2 regions of the Sphingopyxis sp. C-1 genome follow, and region 1 is predicted to be linked to the other one. Evidence: riboswitches for the same ligand, from Rfam matches in the RefSeq annotation. Region 1 holds a riboswitch; the other holds the start of a gene.
What was found. A riboswitch is a leader RNA that binds a small molecule or an ion and turns the genes downstream of it on or off. The one in region 1 is predicted to bind S-adenosylmethionine.
Positions count from the first base shown of each region.

Region 2: it holds a riboswitch for S-adenosylmethionine, as region 1 does, so the genes downstream of both, metA (homoserine O-succinyltransferase) here and tdh (L-threonine 3-dehydrogenase) in region 1, are expected to answer to the same signal.

Region 1 covers NZ_BBRO01000002.1:1,323,158-1,331,498, reverse strand. The annotation lists gene SC1_RS20955 (AMP-binding protein) at 1-937, shown strand, start outside; gene SC1_RS20950 (CaiB/BaiF CoA-transferase family protein) at 1,202-2,278, shown strand; partial or broken gene SC1_RS20945 (ATP-binding protein) at 2,299-2,619, shown strand; gene SC1_RS20940 (NAD(P)-dependent oxidoreductase) at 3,321-3,734, shown strand; gene SC1_RS22015 (hypothetical protein) at 3,673-3,969, shown strand; gene SC1_RS20935 (nuclear transport factor 2 family protein) at 3,966-4,325, shown strand; gene SC1_RS20930 (glycine C-acetyltransferase) at 4,365-5,543, opposite strand; gene tdh (L-threonine 3-dehydrogenase) at 5,549-6,604, opposite strand; SAM-I-IV-variant riboswitch at 6,621-6,728, opposite strand; gene SC1_RS20920 (DUF885 family protein) at 6,839-8,341, opposite strand, start outside.
Region 2 covers NZ_BBRO01000001.1:199,110-207,450, forward strand. The annotation lists gene crtY (lycopene beta-cyclase CrtY) at 1-402, shown strand, start outside; gene SC1_RS00790 (phytoene desaturase) at 399-1,874, shown strand; gene SC1_RS00795 (TIGR00730 family Rossman fold protein) at 1,871-2,452, shown strand; gene SC1_RS00800 (phytoene/squalene synthase family protein) at 2,452-3,426, shown strand; gene pnuC (nicotinamide riboside transporter PnuC) at 3,423-3,992, shown strand; gene SC1_RS00810 (AAA family ATPase) at 3,989-4,507, shown strand; gene metA (homoserine O-succinyltransferase) at 5,107-6,033, opposite strand; SAM-I-IV-variant riboswitch at 6,071-6,176, opposite strand; gene SC1_RS00820 (class I adenylate-forming enzyme family protein) at 6,232-7,764, opposite strand; gene SC1_RS00825 (acyl-CoA synthetase) at 7,974-8,341, shown strand, end outside.

The sequences.
Region 1 (8,341 bases):
TACAGTCATAACTGGACCAATTTATCACGCCGCACCCAACACTTACGCATTGGTAGCGGGCCGTGTCGGTGAGTTGGTGGTAATGCAACCGCGTTTTGACGCCGAAGGGCTTCTAGCGCTCATCGAGCATCACCGACTTACTCATGTCCACTTGGTACCGACTATGTTTGTGCGCCTTCTTAAGCTTCCCGAGCAGGTGCGCTCGAAATACGATCTGTCATCGCTTCGGTTTGTGGCCCACGGCGCAGCGCCCTGCCCGCCTGAGATCAAACAAGCCATGATCGCTTGGTGGGGGCCGATCATTCACGAATACTACGGCGGCAGCGAGACTGGTGGTGCCGTTTATCACAATTCCGAAGAAGCTTTGCGCAAGCCCGGAACTGTTGGTCGTGCGATGGATGGCTGTGCGATCCGCATTCTCGACGACGAGGGCAACGAGGTTCCGGCCGGGACCCCTGGCCATGTGTATATTCGTTCAACCAGTTTTCCGGACTTTACTTACCATGGTCGCGATGCTGACCGCCATGCAATTGAGCGGGAAGGCTTCGTCACGATCGGCGATATCGGGTTTCTGGATGAAGATGGTTATCTGTTCCTGTGCGATCGAGCAAATGACATGATCATTTCGGGTGGGGTCAACATCTACCCAGCGGAGATCGAAGCCGTGCTGCTTTCGCATCCCGGAATAGCAGACGCCGCCGTCTTCGGCGTACCCGACGCGGAGTTTGGAGAAGCCGTTTGCGCGGCGATTCAGCCCGCCGACATTGGCGGACCCGATGCCTCGGACGTAAGGGCCTTTGTCCGCAGCAAGCTCGCAGCCTTCAAGGCTCCTCGGCACGTGGAGTTCCACTCCGCCCTGCCCCGGGAAGACTCGGGCAAAATCTTGCGTCGCTTGCTTAAGGAACCACACTGGGCCGGTACCGGAAGGACGATCTGATACATGCGGACTGCGCTTTCCACGCAGTTGTCGGCGACAGCCACGCAGGTCCAGCATGCTTGCAAGACTGGCGCAAAGAGGTGCTCCCGGTCAATCAGTAGCGCCTCTACAGGACTGTTGGAACGCGGGCGGCCTGGCGGCTCTCCGCCGCTAGGTCAGCGCCGAATCGATGGCGGCTACAACGAGACGGCCCCACCTCACCTGTCCGATTCGCGTTTTGTGACCAGGTCGAAACCTGTGTCAGCATGAAGGGGGTGTGCATTCATGACATCTGATGGACCGCTCAAAGACCTGCGCGTAGTCGAGTTTTCCGGAATTGGTCCTGCACCATTCGCCGCAATGTTGCTGGCAGACATGGGGGCTGATGTTATCAGAATCGATCGACCGAACGCGCCAATGGAATATGTCCTGGCACGCGGCAAACGCTCGATCGCACTCAACATGAAGCAGTCAGCGGACCGCGACATGGCTATTGAGTTGATCAGGCAGGCTGAGATTCTGATTGAAGGATTTCGACCTGGCGTGATGGAACGCCTCGGGCTTGGTCCGGAACCCATGCGCGCGATCAATCCCAAGCTAGTTTATGGACGCATGACGGGCTGGGGACAATACGGCCCCTTGGCTAAGGCCGCTGGCCACGACCTCAATTACATTGCGATCTCGGGAGCGCTCCATGCGATCGGATCGGCCGACGGTCCGCCGCTTCCACCTTTGAACCTCGTAGGCGATTTCGGTGGTGGATCACTCTTTCTAGCCATGGGCCTGCTCGCGGCGCTAAGCCACGCGAGGGCGACTGGCCAGGGCCAAGTCGTCGATGCCGCAATGAGCGACGGAGCGAGTTCGCTGATGGGCTTGTTTTACGGTCTCAAAGCCCGCGGCGAGTGGAACGACGCGCGATCTTCAAACTTTCTCGACGGAGCTGCGCCTTACTATCGCTGCTACCGTTGTGCCGATGGGGGTTGGATATCCATTGCCGCAATCGAACCTCAATTCTGGGCGGAGCTTCGCGGGCGGGTTGGGCTTCTCGATCCGCTCTTCGACCGTCGGGATGATACCGCATCTTGGCCGGAGATTTCTCGAGCTCTTGAAGAAATCTTTGCGACGCGAACTCGAGCGCAATGGTGTGATTTGCTCGAGGGAAGCGATGCCTGTTTCGCACCTGTTCTTTCTTTGAGTGAAGCGCCGCTACATCCGCACAATCAGGCCCGCGGCACCTTCACGGTCAATGCGCAGGCAGCACCCGCACCGCGATTCTCGGTGACTCCTGCCAATATTGGGCAAGAACCTCCTGCCACCGACGCCGATCGTGAAGCCATTTTGCGGGACTGGCTAGGCCATTAGCCGAATTCTGGCACCTTCGGCTGGCGACACGCCTCGAAGAGGAGACCCGGATCGGCAAGGGCGGGACCCTGGCGGCGCAGCTGTCGCGGCTCGACCTGATCGTGCTCGACGAGCTCGGTTATCTGCCGTTCGCCCGCTCGGGAGGGCAGTTGCTGTTCCACCTCATCAGCAAGCTTTATGAGCGCACCAGCGTCATCATCACCACGAACCTCGCCTTCGGTGAATGGCCGACCGTGTTCGGCGATCCCAAGATGACCACGGCGCTGCTCGACCGCGTCACCCACCACTGCGATATCGTCGAGACGGGCAACGACAGCTGGCGCTTCAAAAACCGCAGCTGACAGCCACCTTCGGCGCCTTCAAAAATCTATCTTGCGCTGCGCGCGCCTCCGGTCGGGCTACGCCCGCCCTCCGCCGCACGCAGCGCAAGGCCATCTTCAACAAACCAGCCTCATATCCGAAAAGGGGGTCCCTCTTCGACGCCGATCGGGGGTTCCTTTTGAACGCCGTTTGACAGTCCTCTGTCCGGAGGAGCCGATCTAAATCGCTCCGGATGCGGCGCAGCCGCCAGAAAAAGACGCGACCCGGCAGGCACGAAGTGCGACGTATCAGAGGAATGCAGCAAGCGTCGGACGCGGCTGATTTAGTCTTGCTGGGTGTGCCGACCCAAGCCGCGCATCATCTTATCATGCTGCGTGCGCTGGCGAAGCGAGGTGACGGGAACGTGGACCGTAACAATAGTCACCATATGCTCCTCATCGTTGAAGGATCTCTATGATCGGCATTACCACGCCGCCTTGCTCAACGTCCGTGTATCCTCCGCTACCTCAGTTTTGGCGCCCATTCCGCGAAGCGGGTTCCTCCATCAGGCGCAGACGGCCTTTACAGATTATCTTAGCAACGGCTATTGCGACAGCCTGCTCACAATCGTGAGTACACCCAATGAGTACACATGCGTCGTCTCACTTCGCAGAAAATGACGGAAAACCGTGGGCTTGTAACCCATCCGACCCCTCTTCGAGGCGTGTCACCAGTCCGGACCATGGGCGAGGTCACAGAGCATGTTGGCGGCATCGCGGAGGGTTTCGGAAATGCCTCGCAATATACGGCAATGGGCATCTTCCATTGCAGGCAGGCCGCTTGGGAAGCGCCATCGGGAAGCGGCCTTTCGGGCACGCGGATCGCGATTCAGGGCATGGGCAATGTCGGACGCCGCCTTGCCGTGCTGCTGCGGGAAGCGGGCGTCCGGCTCATCGTGTCGGACGTCGACCCGGCGGCCTGCGATGGGATCGAGGCGGAGATCGCCTCTCCTGAAGACATCCACCGCGTCGCAGCCGACATTTTCGCCCCCTGTGCGCTCGGCGGAGTTCTCAACCGCACCACGATCCCCGAGCTTGCCGCAAGGCTCGTGTGCGGCGGGGGCCAACAACCAGCTCGCCGAGCCAGAGGATGCTGAGCGGCTGTGCTCGCGCGGCATCGTCTATTGTCCCGATTACTTCGCCAATTCGGGCGGCATCATCGAATTGCACCATCAACGTGGCGGCGGCAACCATGCCCCGCTTGCCAGGCACCTCGCATCACTCGCCAAGGCGACCTGCAAGGTGTTCGCGCGCGCAGAGCGGACCGGCGAGACCACGGCTGCCATCGCCGACGCGATCGCTATGGACCGGGTGAAGGCAGCGCGATCATGACCCCGCATCAACGCGTCGCCGCCTATTACGGGCAGATCGATGCCAATGATATCCCCGAGATCCTTAGAGTGTTCTCGCCCGATGCGGTCTATGAACGGGCGGGCAAGGCCTATCAAGGCGAGAAACGCATCAGCCGCTTCTTCCGCCAGGAGCGGCTGATCAGGGGATGCCACGAGATGTCGGAGATCTGGAAGGTCCCCGGCCACGTCGTCGCGCTGGGCGCCTTCATCGGTCACGGCGAAGCGGGCGATCCGCGCAAGGTCCGGTTTGCCGATATCTGGACCTTCGGCCCCGACGACGAGGTGCCGAAGCGGCGCACCTATCTCGCGACTGATCACGCCGTCGTCGAAAGATAGGGCCGCTTTACCGATATCCGGAACCGGCCCGCGCGTGGATCATATCCGCGCCAACGCCCGCTCGAAAGCACCAATCGCAGTGTCGATATCGACGTCATCCAATGCGGAGGACATTTGCGTGCGGATGCGCGCCTTGCCCTGCGGCACAACCGGATAGGAGAAGGCGGTCACATAGACGCCTTCGATCATCGCCTCTTCCGCGAACCTATTGGCCTTGTCGGCTTCATAGAACATGATCGGAATGATCGGGTGCTCGCCGGGCAGCAGATCGAAGCCTAGTGCTTCGAGCCCGGCACGGAAACGCGCCGTGTTGCTGCGCAGCCGCGCCCGAGCACTGCCTTCGCGGATCAGTTCCAGCGCCTTGAGGCTCCCTGCGACGACGGGCGGCGCGACGGTGTTGGAGAACAGGTAAGGTCGCGAACGCTGGCGCAGCAGCGCAACGATTTCCTTCTTGGCAGAGGTATAGCCGCCGCTCGCACCGCCCATCGCCTTGCCGAGCGTGCCGGTGGTGATATCGACCCGGTCCATCACGCCGCAATGTTCATGCGTGCCGCGCCCCGTCTCGCCGAGAAAGCCCGTTGCATGGCAGTCGTCGAAATGGACGAGCGCGCCATACTGCTCGGCCAGATCGCAAATGCGATCAAGCTGGGCGATGTAACCGTCCATCGAAAAGACACCATCGGTGGTGATCAGCTTGAAACGTGCACCCGCTGCGTCCGCCGCCTGCAGCTGCGCTTCGAGGTCAGCCATATCATTGTTCTCGTAGCGGAAACGCTTTGCCTTGGAGAGGCGGATGCCGTCGATGATGCTGGCATGGTTGAGTTCGTCGGAGATGACCGCGTCTTCAGGGCCGAGTAGCGTTTCGAACAGCCCGCCATTGGCATCGAAGCAGGAGGGATAGAGGATCGTGTCTTCCATCCCTAGGAAGTCCGTGAGTTCCGCCTCCAGCCGCTTGTGAATGTCCTGCGTGCCGCAAATGAAACGCACCGACGCCATTCCGAACCCGCGGGCATCGATCCCGTTGCGGGCCGCTGCCATGATCTCGGGATTGTTGGCGAGGCCAAGGTAATTGTTGGCGCACAGATTGATCAACTCGCGCCTGTCAACTTCGACCTTGGCCTCCTGCTGGGAGGCGATAATGCGCTCGTTCTTGGTCAGGTTCTGCGCTTCGATCGCATCGAGTTCGGCCTGCAAATGGGCCTGAAAATCACCGTACATCGTCGCTACTCCCAGTTCAGTACGACTTTGCAGGCCTCGCCGGACCGCATGGCTTCAAAGCCGCGCTCGAAATCGTTTGCCGACAATCGGTGCGTGATGATCGGCGACAAGTCGAGCCCACTCTGGATGAATACCTGCATCTTGTACCAGGTCTCGAAGATTTCACGGCCATAGACGCCCTTCAGCGTCAGCATGTTGAAAATCACCTTGTGCCAGTCAATCCGCACATCGCCTGCGGGCAGACCTAGGATGGCGACCTTGCCGCCATGGCACATATTGTCGATCAGCGAGGCAAAGCCCGGCTCGCTGCCCGACATCTCGAGGCCGACGTCAAAGCCCTCGGTCATGCCAAGTTCCTTTTGGACTTCTTCCAGCTTCTCCTTTGTCACGTTGACGGTGCAGGTCGCGCCCATGGTGCGGGCTAGCGCCAGCCGCTCATCATTGAGATCGGTGACGACCACATGCCGCGCCCCTGCGTGGCGACAGACGGCGGCTGCCATGATCCCGATCGGCCCAGCACCGACCACCAGCACATCCTCGCCCAGCACGTCGAACTGCAGCGCGGTATGCACGGCATTGCCGAAGGGATCGAACAGCGCAGCAACATCGAGGTCGATGGCGGGATCATGCACCCAGACATTGGCAGCCGGAACGGCAAGGAATTCAGCGAAGGCGCCGGGGCGATTGACCCCGATTCCCTCGGCTTGGGCGCACATCTGCCGGCGCCCGGCCATGCAGTTGCGGCATCGTCCGCACACAACGTGTCCTTCTCCCGAAACGATCTGGCCCGGCGAAAAGCCGGTCACGTTGGAGCCGGTCGCGACGATCTCCCCGACGAATTCGTGGCCGACGATCATCGGCACCGGAATGGTCTTGCGCGCCCACTCGTCCCATTTCCAGATATGCATGTCCGTGCCGCAGATCGCTGTCCGGCGCACCCTGATGAGGACGTCGTTGATCCCGGTTTCGGGAACGGGGCGGTCTTCCATCCACAGGCCCGGTTCCGGTCTGGCTTTCACAAGAGACTTCATGGCTCGCTCCAGTCTTTCAGTCGACGACACGACAGCAGACAGACCAGCACATGTGACCGGTTGCCCTTCGGGCCGCATCGTCCGGTTGGACCGCCACCTTGCCGGTCAGGCAGGTTGGCGCGGGCTCGGTTGAACCCAACTCTTGATGCATCGATCAGGCTTGCCTGACCGGAACTGCGCTTTTCCAATTCCCGATCAGTCTTAGCGGCCTGATCGCCCTTTTACAATACAGATGTGTATCGTCTTTCGCGCGCGGGCATGATACTATCCGCCACCGGCTCGGACGGATGCGATCCAGCGATCGACATGGCGTTCGAGAACATCGAGCGGTAGGGCGCCCGGTGCCAGCACCGTCTCGTGGAAATCACGAATATCGAAATCCTTGCCCAGCGCCGCTTCGGCCCTGCGCCGCAAGGTGTCGATGCGTTCGTGACCGAGCTTGTAGCCCAGCGCCTGGGCGGGCACGTCGGTGGCATAGCGCAGCACCTCGGCCGATGCTTGGTCCGGTGTCATCAGGGTGTGATCGACGAGGTAATCGCGCGCGCGGTCGAAATCCCAGCCCAGCGCATTGACCCCAGTATCGACCACCAGCCGCGCCGCCATCATCGCGTCGGTCGCGACCAGGCCATAGCGTTCATAGGGGTCGGTAACCGCGCCCATCTCGATCGCAAGATTGGCGCCGTATTGCGCCCAGCCCTCGTTGTAGCCGGTCAGCCGCAGGCTCGCCAATTCGCGCCGGATCGTGGGCAGGTTCTCGTTCTCCGCCTGCAAGGCAAGGTGGAAATGATGCCCGGGGATCAGCTCGTGGAAGTTTATCGCCGCCGCCTGCACCATCGACCGGTGATCAAGGTTCGCGGCATTGTAGCGAAACAGCCCCTTGGGCTCGACGCTCGAAGGCTTCTCGTAGTAGCCGAAAGCCACCCCGCCCTCGTTCGCCTCGGGGATCCGCCGGATGTCGTAGCTGGCCTTGGGCAAGCGGGAGAAATAGCGCGGGACCTGCGGTTCGATGCGCGCGATCTGTTTGCGGTAGAGCGCCTCGAGCGCGGTGACATCTGCGACCCGGAAGCGCGCATCGCTGTTGAGCAAAGAATGAAATTCGGCCTGCGTGCCGGTGAACCCCACCTCCTTGCGGACTGCCGCCAGCCGGGCCTGGGTTTCGGCGACCATCGCGAGGCCGCGCGCGTGCAACTCCTCCGGCGCGATGTCGAGGGTGGTATAGGTCGCGATCGCGCGGCGATAGCGTTCGGGGCCGCCGGGATACTGGGAGAGTCCGATGCCTGCGGGCGCACGCGCGGCGTAGACCTCGCCGAGGAGGGCAGCCATGCGCTCGAGCCCCTGCGCGATCGGCCCGTGGGCAATGGCGCGTGCCTTGTCCGCGAAGGCTTCGCGCTCCTCCGGGGGCAGCGGCTCCCGCCGCGCCGCGTCCGGCACCAGCCGCTTCGGTGTGCTGGCCGCCAGCGCCGAGTAGCTCGCGCGCAGCGATTGGACGGCGGGCTGCGGCAAGAGGATCCCGGCTTCCTCCTGCGCCCTAGTGCGAGCCTCCATCTGAGCGAGGCGCGCGGCGATCTCCTCCAGCAGGAACAGGTATTCGGCGCGCTGTTCGGGCGTTTCGAGTGGGCGCTTGGTGGCGAATTCGAACAGCCCCGAGAGCGGCAGCACCCCGCTATAGGGCGTGATCGCGAAATCGAGCAGCCAATTGTCCGGCCCCTGCACGATGTCAGAATAGAACTTGACGAGGAACTGCCGGGTCAGCTCGCGATCAGGATC
Region 2 (8,341 bases), on a different contig from region 1:
CGACTATGGCCCACCTCCGACCGCACCGCGCGCATCGGCGTGCGCGCGGGCACCTTCCATGCGACTACCGGCTATTCGCTTCCCGATGCCGTGCGCACCGCATCGTTGTTGCCCGGCCTCGTCGATCGCGCGGACCTTCCCGTCATCCTTCGCGACCGCGCCGCGAGGTCCTGGCGCCGCCAGCGCTTCTATCGCATGCTTGGCGCAATGCTCTTCCGCGCTTCGGAGCCCGCCACGCGCTACCGCATCTTCGAGCGTTTCTACCGTCTGTCGCCGGGGTTGATCGCGCGCTTCTATGCGGGGCGATCGACAACCGCAAACAAGCTACGCATCCTGTCGGGCAAACCTCCAGTGCCGATCGGCCGCGCGATTTCCGCCCTGGCGAAGCGCGACTGGAAATGAGCCGCCGCGCGATTGTTGTCGGCGCAGGATTCGGCGGGCTCGCCCTCGCAATCCGGCTGCAATCGGCGGGCGTGGACACGACGGTCGTCGAGGCCCGCGACAAGCCGGGCGGACGCGCTTACCATTGGGTCCGTGACGGCTTTACTTTCGACGCTGGTCCGACAGTGATCACCGATCCGCCATGTCTTCAGGAACTCTGGGCGCTGAGCGGGCAGGATATGGCCGCCGACGTCACCCTCGTCCCCGTCATGCCTTTCTACCGGCTCAACTGGCCTGACGGGACAACCTTCGACTATTCGAACGACGAGGCCGCGCTGCGCGCCGAAATCGCGAAGCTCCATCCAGCCGATGTTGCCGGCTACGATCGTTTTCTCGAATATTCGAAGGGCGTGTACGAGCAGGGCTATGTGAAGCTCGGCGCGGTCGCCTTCCTCGACTTTGCTTCGATGATCAAAGCCGCACCCGCGCTGATGAAATATCAGGCGTGGCGCAGTGTCTATGGCGTCGTGTCCTCCTATGTGCGGGACGAAAGGCTGCGGCAGGCGCTGTCGTTCCACACGCTGCTGGTGGGCGGCAATCCGATGACGACCAGTGCGATCTATGCGCTGATCCACACAATCGAGAAGGACGGCGGCGTCTGGTTCGCGCGCGGCGGTACCAATACGCTGGTCGGCGGCATGGTGCGGCTGTTCGAGCGGCTGGGGGGTGTCTTGCGCCTCGGCGATCCGGTGGCGAGGATCGAGACTACGGGCGGGCGCGTCACCGGCGTGACGACGCAAAGCGGCTGGCGCGCCGATTCCGATATGATCGCTTGCAACGGCGATCTCATGCACAGTTACAGGGATCTGCTCGACCACCCGCGCGGGCTGAAGGTTGCGAAAAGCCTCGCGCGCAAACGCTGGTCGCCCTCACTCTTCGTTGTCCATTTCGGCGTGAAGGGCGATTATCCCGATATCGCTCACCACAGCATCCTGTTCGGCCCGCGCTACAAGGGATTGCTGGACGATATCTATGGCGGCGTCGTGCCCGACGACTTCTCGCTCTACCTTCACCATCCCAGCATCACCGATCCGGGCATGGCGCCTGCGGGACATTCGACCTTCTACGCGCTCGCTCCGGTCGCGCATCTGGGGAAGGCAAAGGCCGACTGGGACGGCGAATATGGTGAGCGCTTTGCCGACGCGATCCTTGAAGAGGTCGAACGCCGTGTTGCGCCCGGCCTTCGCGCAAACCTCGTCACGCGCTTCCATTACACCCCGGCCGATTTCGGCCGCGACCTGTCGGCGCATCTCGGCAGCGCCTTCAGCCTTGAGCCGCTGCTGCGGCAAAGCGCATATTTCCGCGCGCACAACCGCGATGACACGATTTCCAATCTTTACTTCGTCGGCGCGGGGACGCATCCGGGCGCGGGAATCCCCGGCGTCGTCGGCAGTGCCAAGGCGACCGCCAATCTGATGTTGGAAGAATCATGAAACGTCTTGCCGTCTATTGCGGGTCCGCGACCCCCGAAGATCCGATCTATATCGAAACCGCGCGCCATGTCGGTCGCACGCTGGCGCAGCGCGGGATCGGCGTCGTCTATGGCGGCGGCCGCCTTGGGTTGATGGGCGCGGTGGCCGACAGCGCGCTCGAGGCTGGCGGTGAGGTGATCGGGATCATCCCCGATGCGCTTGTCGGGGCCGAGGTCGCGCATCGCGGCTGCACCGAGCTGCACGTCGTCTCGGGCATGCACGAACGCAAGAAGATGTTCACAGACCTGTCGGACGGTTTTCTTACCATTCCCGGCGGCGTCGGTACGATGGACGAGCTGTGGGAAGCGATCAGCTGGGCGCAGCTTGGCTATCATGCCAAACCCGTCGGGCTGCTCAACGCGGCGGGCTTTTACAATGAACTGATCGCCTTCAACCGCAAGATGGTCGAGGTCGGCTTTATCCGGCCGGCGCACGCCGGGATCATGATCGTCGACGCCGGGCTCGACGAGCTGCTCGACAAAATGGCTTCCTATGAACCGCACAAGACGATTTTTGCGATGAAGGCCGAAAATCTCTGATGATTGCGGAGGGGGCCTATGATGCACATGCCCTCCACGGTTTCGCGCACGACAGCATCGCGCGCGGATCGAAAAGCTTCGCGCTGGCCAGCCAGCTCTTTGACCGACAGACGCGTGAGCGTGTCTGGCTTCTCTACGCCTGGTGCCGCGCCGCCGACGACCTGATCGACGGGCAGGATCATGGGGGCACGATGACGCCCGGGCATGATCCGCTGGCCGCGGTCGCCTATATTCGGGCGCAGACCGACAAGGCGTTCGCGGGCGAGCCGACGGGCGACATGGCGTTCGACGCGCTCGGTTTCCTGCTTACCGAGGTCGCGATCCCGCGTGCGGTCATCGACGATATCGTTGCGGGCTTCGAACTCGATGCAAAGGACTGGCGCCCGCGCAGCGAGCAGGATCTTCTGCGCTACAGCTATCATGTCGCGGGGGCGGTCGGGGTGGCGATGGCGCTTGTGATGGGCATCGACCCCGCCGACGAAACGACGCTCGACCGTGCCTCGGACCTCGGCATCGCGTTCCAGCTCGCCAATATCGCGCGCGACGTGGCGGAGGATGCCGCGGCCGACCGCTGTTACCTGCCGGTCGAATGGATGGTGGAACTCGACATTCCGCCGGGACAGCATATGCACCCCGCCTTTCGCGGGCGTTTGTCGGTGATGGCGAAATGGCTGTCCGAAATGGCCGAGGAATATGAGGCGTCGGCGCGCTGGGGCGCGCGCAAGCTTGGCCCGCGCAGCCGCTGGGCGGTGCTCGCGGCGGCGGGCATCTATGGCGATATCGCCCGCGAAGTGCGTGCGCGTGGCGATCATGCGTGGGACCACCGCGCGGCATCAAGCCTCTTCGCCAAACTCGGCTGGATCGCGCGCGCTGGCTGGTCGGTGGTCCGAAGACCACCGCAGCGGCGGATCAGCCGCGAGGGACTGTGGACGCGGCCCAGACATATGGAGCCGGGCCATGAGGGCGCGGCATGAGCTATCTCGAATGGATCGCGGCGGCGTTCGTGCTCACCAATGTCGCGCTCGTCGCGTTGCGCAGCGTGTGGAACTATCCCTTCGCTCTCGTCGCGGTGACACTCTATGCCTTCGTCTTCTTCGAGGCGAAGCTCTACAGCGACATGCTGCTCCAGGGCTTTTTCTTCGCGCTCAACCTCTATGGCTGGGCGGCGTGGATGCGCGCGCGCGACGATAGCGGCGTGCCGGTGCGCTGGATGGCCGAAGGCGCGCGTTGGGGTTGGGCGCTTGCGACCATCGCCGCCTGGGCTGGCTGGAGCTTCACGATGGATCGCTATACCGACGCGGTCGCGCCATGGATCGACGGGGCGATCGCGATGCTTAGCATCACCGCGCAATGGCTGCTCGCGCGGCGCCGTGTCGAAAGCTGGTTCCTCTGGATCCTCGTCGATCTGATCGCCGTGCCGCTGTTCGCCTGGCGGGGACTTTACGCGACCAGCGCGGTCTATGTGGTGCTGCTCGGCCTGTCGATCGACGGCTTTGTCCAGTGGCGCCGCGCCGCGGCGACGGGCAGGGTGGCGATATGACGCGCCATATTTGCCTCCACGGCGCAGAAAGTACGGGCAAATCGACTCTCGCTCCGCGCCTTGCCCTGCATCTCGGCGGGCTCGTCGTTCCCGAATATGGCCGCACCTATGCCGAGGCGAACGGCACCGATCTCGACGAGGTCGATTTGCTCGCGATCTTCGACGGGCATATTGCGGCCACCCGCGAGGCGCTTGCACAGGCCCCCGACTGGCTGGTGTCGGACACCGACCCGTTGATGACGCAGGCGTGGGCGATCATGCTGCTCGGTCGCCGCCTGCCCGAAATCGACCTTTGGAACGATGTCGCCGACCTCTATCTCGTCCCCGCGATGGATCTGCCTTGGCAGGAGGACGGAACGCGGCTGTTCGGCAGCGAACTCGCGCGCGTACAGTTCATGGAGCTTGCGATCGGCGAACTCGACCGGCGCAAACTCAAATGGACCTGGGTCGAGGGCGAAGGCGACGCGCGGCTCGCGAATGCGTTGGCGGCGATAGCGGCGGCGGGCTTGGCCTGATTGAAATTGGTGTTAGCGCGTGAGGGTCCTTTTAGGGGGCGAGAGCTGTCGTTGCCCTCTTTGGACATCGCCTGGCTGAATCCGGATCGGATCGGCGCAAGGGCCGCGCAATATTTCAAAGTTCAGGGAAGTTCAGCCCTTTGAGCGCCCCGATTTGCAAGTCGCGGCGCGCTGGATGTGCGCGGCACGTCCGATCGTGGTCGTACCCGTAAGCCAGGCAGCCACTGCTTTTTTTGTTCACCGAATGAAAGAGCCGGATGAAGGCTGGCACGGCCGGATAATGTAGGAAAGGCCTATTTGAAGGCGATGTCTGTTTTGGGGTGGTGAGCGGACGTTTGCTACTAGGTTGTACCCCGGCGAAGGCCGGGGCCCAGGGCTTTAGAAAGCCGAGTTATGCGGATTGCCGCCCTGAACCCCGGCCTTCGCCGGGGAACTCATTACCCGCGTTAGTTTCCGGTCGTTTCTTCGCTCTCGTCATCCCGGGCTTGACCCGGGATCCCGCTTTTCTTGCGCATCGACCGGCCACCGCATCAAGCGGGACCCCGGATCAAGTCCGGGGTGACGATATGGAGAGGGCCGCAACCGGTCGCTTTAAGTCATCAGGCCGCGACCAAAGCGTCATGCTCACCGATTGCTGCGACATCGAACGGCGTGGTCTGATAGATTTCGTTGATCCAGTTCGCGAACAATAAATGCGCGTGGCTGCGCCAGCGGTTCTCCGGCGCGCTCGCCGGATCGTCGTCAGGAAAATAGCCCCTTGGTAGCTGGGCCCGGCCGTCGCGGTAATATTCTGCCGCCAACGTGCCGGTGTCATATTCAAGGTGATTGAACATATGCAGGGTCCGGTGGGCCCGATCGTAGACAAGACCCGCGCCGGCTTCCTCGTTGCCAGCCAGGACCTGCAGCCCGTCCGCCTCCGCCAGTGCGGTCGGGCAAACGTCTGTCCAGCGCGACACGGGAACGTCGAACCGGTCTGAAAAGCCCCGGAGATATGGCGAGGCCGGCGCAAGATTCGCATGCGGGAATATACCGAATGCCTTGCTGGACAGATCGCGTTTCGGAACGCCGTGGAAATGAAAAAGGGCGGCCTGTGCTGCCCAGCAGATCGTGAAGCAACGGTGGACATGCGTCTGTGTCCAGTCGAGAATTGCGCGCAGTTCGGACCAGTATCTGACCTCCTCATAAGGAAGTCGCTCGACCGGCGCCCCGGTGATGATGAAGCCATCGAACTTCTCGGTACGGACATCGCGCCATGGCCGATAAAAAGCCGCCATATGGTCGGCTGACGTATTGCGCGCGACGTGGTCGGTGATCCGCACAAGCGTCAATTCGATCTGGAGCGGCGTCGCTCCGAGCAGGCGAGCAAGCTGCGTTTCGGTGCTGATCTTGTCCGGCATCAGGTTCAGCAGGGCGATCCGCAACGGCCTGACGTCCTGGCGCCCCGCGTCGACTTCGCGCATGACCATGACGCCTTCGGCCTCGAGGATATGTCGAGCGGGGAGTTGATCGGGTATCTTTATCGGCACGAAACGTCGTTCCTTTTTACGGTTCGACGCTGCATGGCTTGATCCGTTTGGTTGCCGGCTCGGCCACATCCTCCTTGCGGAGCGCCACCTTGCCCGGATTGGCAGGTTGGCGTTGGGCGTCGACCCAACTCTTGATGCTGATATTCTCTTACGTCGTCGCGCCGGTCTTCGCAACCGGCCGAAAGTGACTCTTCGATGCTATCGGGCGTGTGCGTCGCGCAATTCGCGCTTCAGTACCTTGCCGATCGGGCTGCGCGGCAGTTCCTCGACTTGCACGATCGCGCTCAGCCGCTGCGTCTTGCCGACCCTGGCGTTGCAGTCGGCGCGTACACTCTCGGCATCGACGCCGGCTTTCAGCACGACGAAGGCGACGGGAGTCTCCCCCCATTCCTCACTCGGCATGCCGACCACTGCCGCCTCGACGACGCGGTCGTCGGCGATCAATATGGCTTCGAGGTCGCTCGGGAAAATGTTGAAACCGCCCGAGATGATCATGTCCTTCGCGCGGTCCATCAGAGTCAGGAAGCCGTCCTCGTCGATGCGGCCGATATCGCCGTGGCGATAGAAGAGATTTCCTTCGGCATCGTACCAGTGCATCGCCTTCGTCGCGTCGGGGCGGTTATTGTATCCGGTCATCATCGCAGGGCTGCGTCCGACGACTTCGCCGACCGATCCCTGCGGCAGTTCGTTGCCGTCCTCGTCGATTACCTTCGCGATATGGCCCGGCGCGGGCTTGCCGACGGTATGGAGCTTGTCGGGGAATTGATGCGCCTCGAGGATGAACGCTGCGCCGCCCTCGGTCATTCCGTAAATTTCGACCAGCCCGCCCGGCCAACGTTGTAGCACATCGGCCTTCAGCGCCGCGGGGAAGGGCGCCGAGGTGCAATATTTGACGACGAAGCTGGACAGGTCGAAGTCGCCGAAATCCTCGAGCGCCATGATGCGGCGATACTGCACCGGCACCAGCATCGTGTTGGTCGCGCGTTCGCGTGCCGCGAGTTCGAGAAAGCCGTGCGCGTCGAATTTCTTCATCAGGACGACCTGTCCGCCCGACCCGACGGTGGGCATGAAGCTTGCCATCGTCGTATTCGAATAGAGCGGGGTCGACAGGATCGTCACCGCATTGGGGCCATAGGCGGGCGCGCCGCGGATGATATGCTGCCAGCGCATCGCATGGCTGTGGACGATGCCTTTGGGTGTCCCGGTGGTGCCCGAGGAATAGATGATGTTGAACCCGTCCCCGGGCAGAATCTCGACCGGCGCCGGCTTTGCGCCCGCCAGCGACAGCCAGGCATCGAGCGGCGTTCCGGCTTCGCTGCCGTCCATCGCGATCAGGTCGCTTGCGGCGATGACATGGCCTTCGAGGCTCGCTTTTGCCGCGCTGTCGAGAAACAGGTGGCGCGCACCGGTGTCGGCGATCATCGCGGCCATCTGTTCGCCCGTCGCGCTGTTGGTGACGAGCCCCGCGACCCCGCCGGCGCGCAGCGTGCCAAGGATAACCGCCATTTGCTCGACGCTATTGAGTCCGGCAATCGCGGTACGGTCGCCCTTGGCGAATCCGTCCTGCTGCAACCGCGCGGCGATTCGGTCGGTCAATTGATCCAGTTCGGACCAGCTCAGCCGCCGCACGGCGTCGGCAGCCGCTACGGCATCGGGACGCTCCGCGGCATGGGTGCGGACAAGGTCGGGCAGGGTAGCGAAGTCGCCTTCGAGCATTTCGATACTGGTCATGCCCATGGACTAGCACAGCCGAAAGGCGGTGCAATGCCGGCGGGCCGATGGGCTTGCGTCGACGATGCGAATTTGACTGATCCTCCGCCCGGATTTGCCGCTTCTTGATCGCAGCCCCTGTCATAAGCTCCAGCTTGCTTGACCAAAAGTTTCAGGTTGCTACTCATCTTCGACATAAAGATACGAACGATTCCCGGAGATGATAGCCGATGCACCCCTCAGTTCATGCGCGTAACAACCCCGACAAGCCCGCAATCATCGTTGCCGAGACGGGAGAGGCGATCAGCTATGGCGAACTCGACGCCGCGTCGAATCGCGCCGCGCACCTCTTTCGCGCGCACGGGTTGAGGCATGAGGATGTCGTCGCCTTCATGCTCGACAACACGCCGCATTATTATGGGCTTACCTGGGGCGCGCAGCGCGCGGGGCTGCGTTATGTCTGCATCTCGTCGCGGCTGACGCAGGACGAGACCGACTATATTCTCGAAAATTCGGGAGCGAAGATTCTCGTCGTCTCGGCGAGCCTCGCCGGCGCGGCGCAGCAGCTCACGACCGGGATCAGGCGTTTCGCGATGGG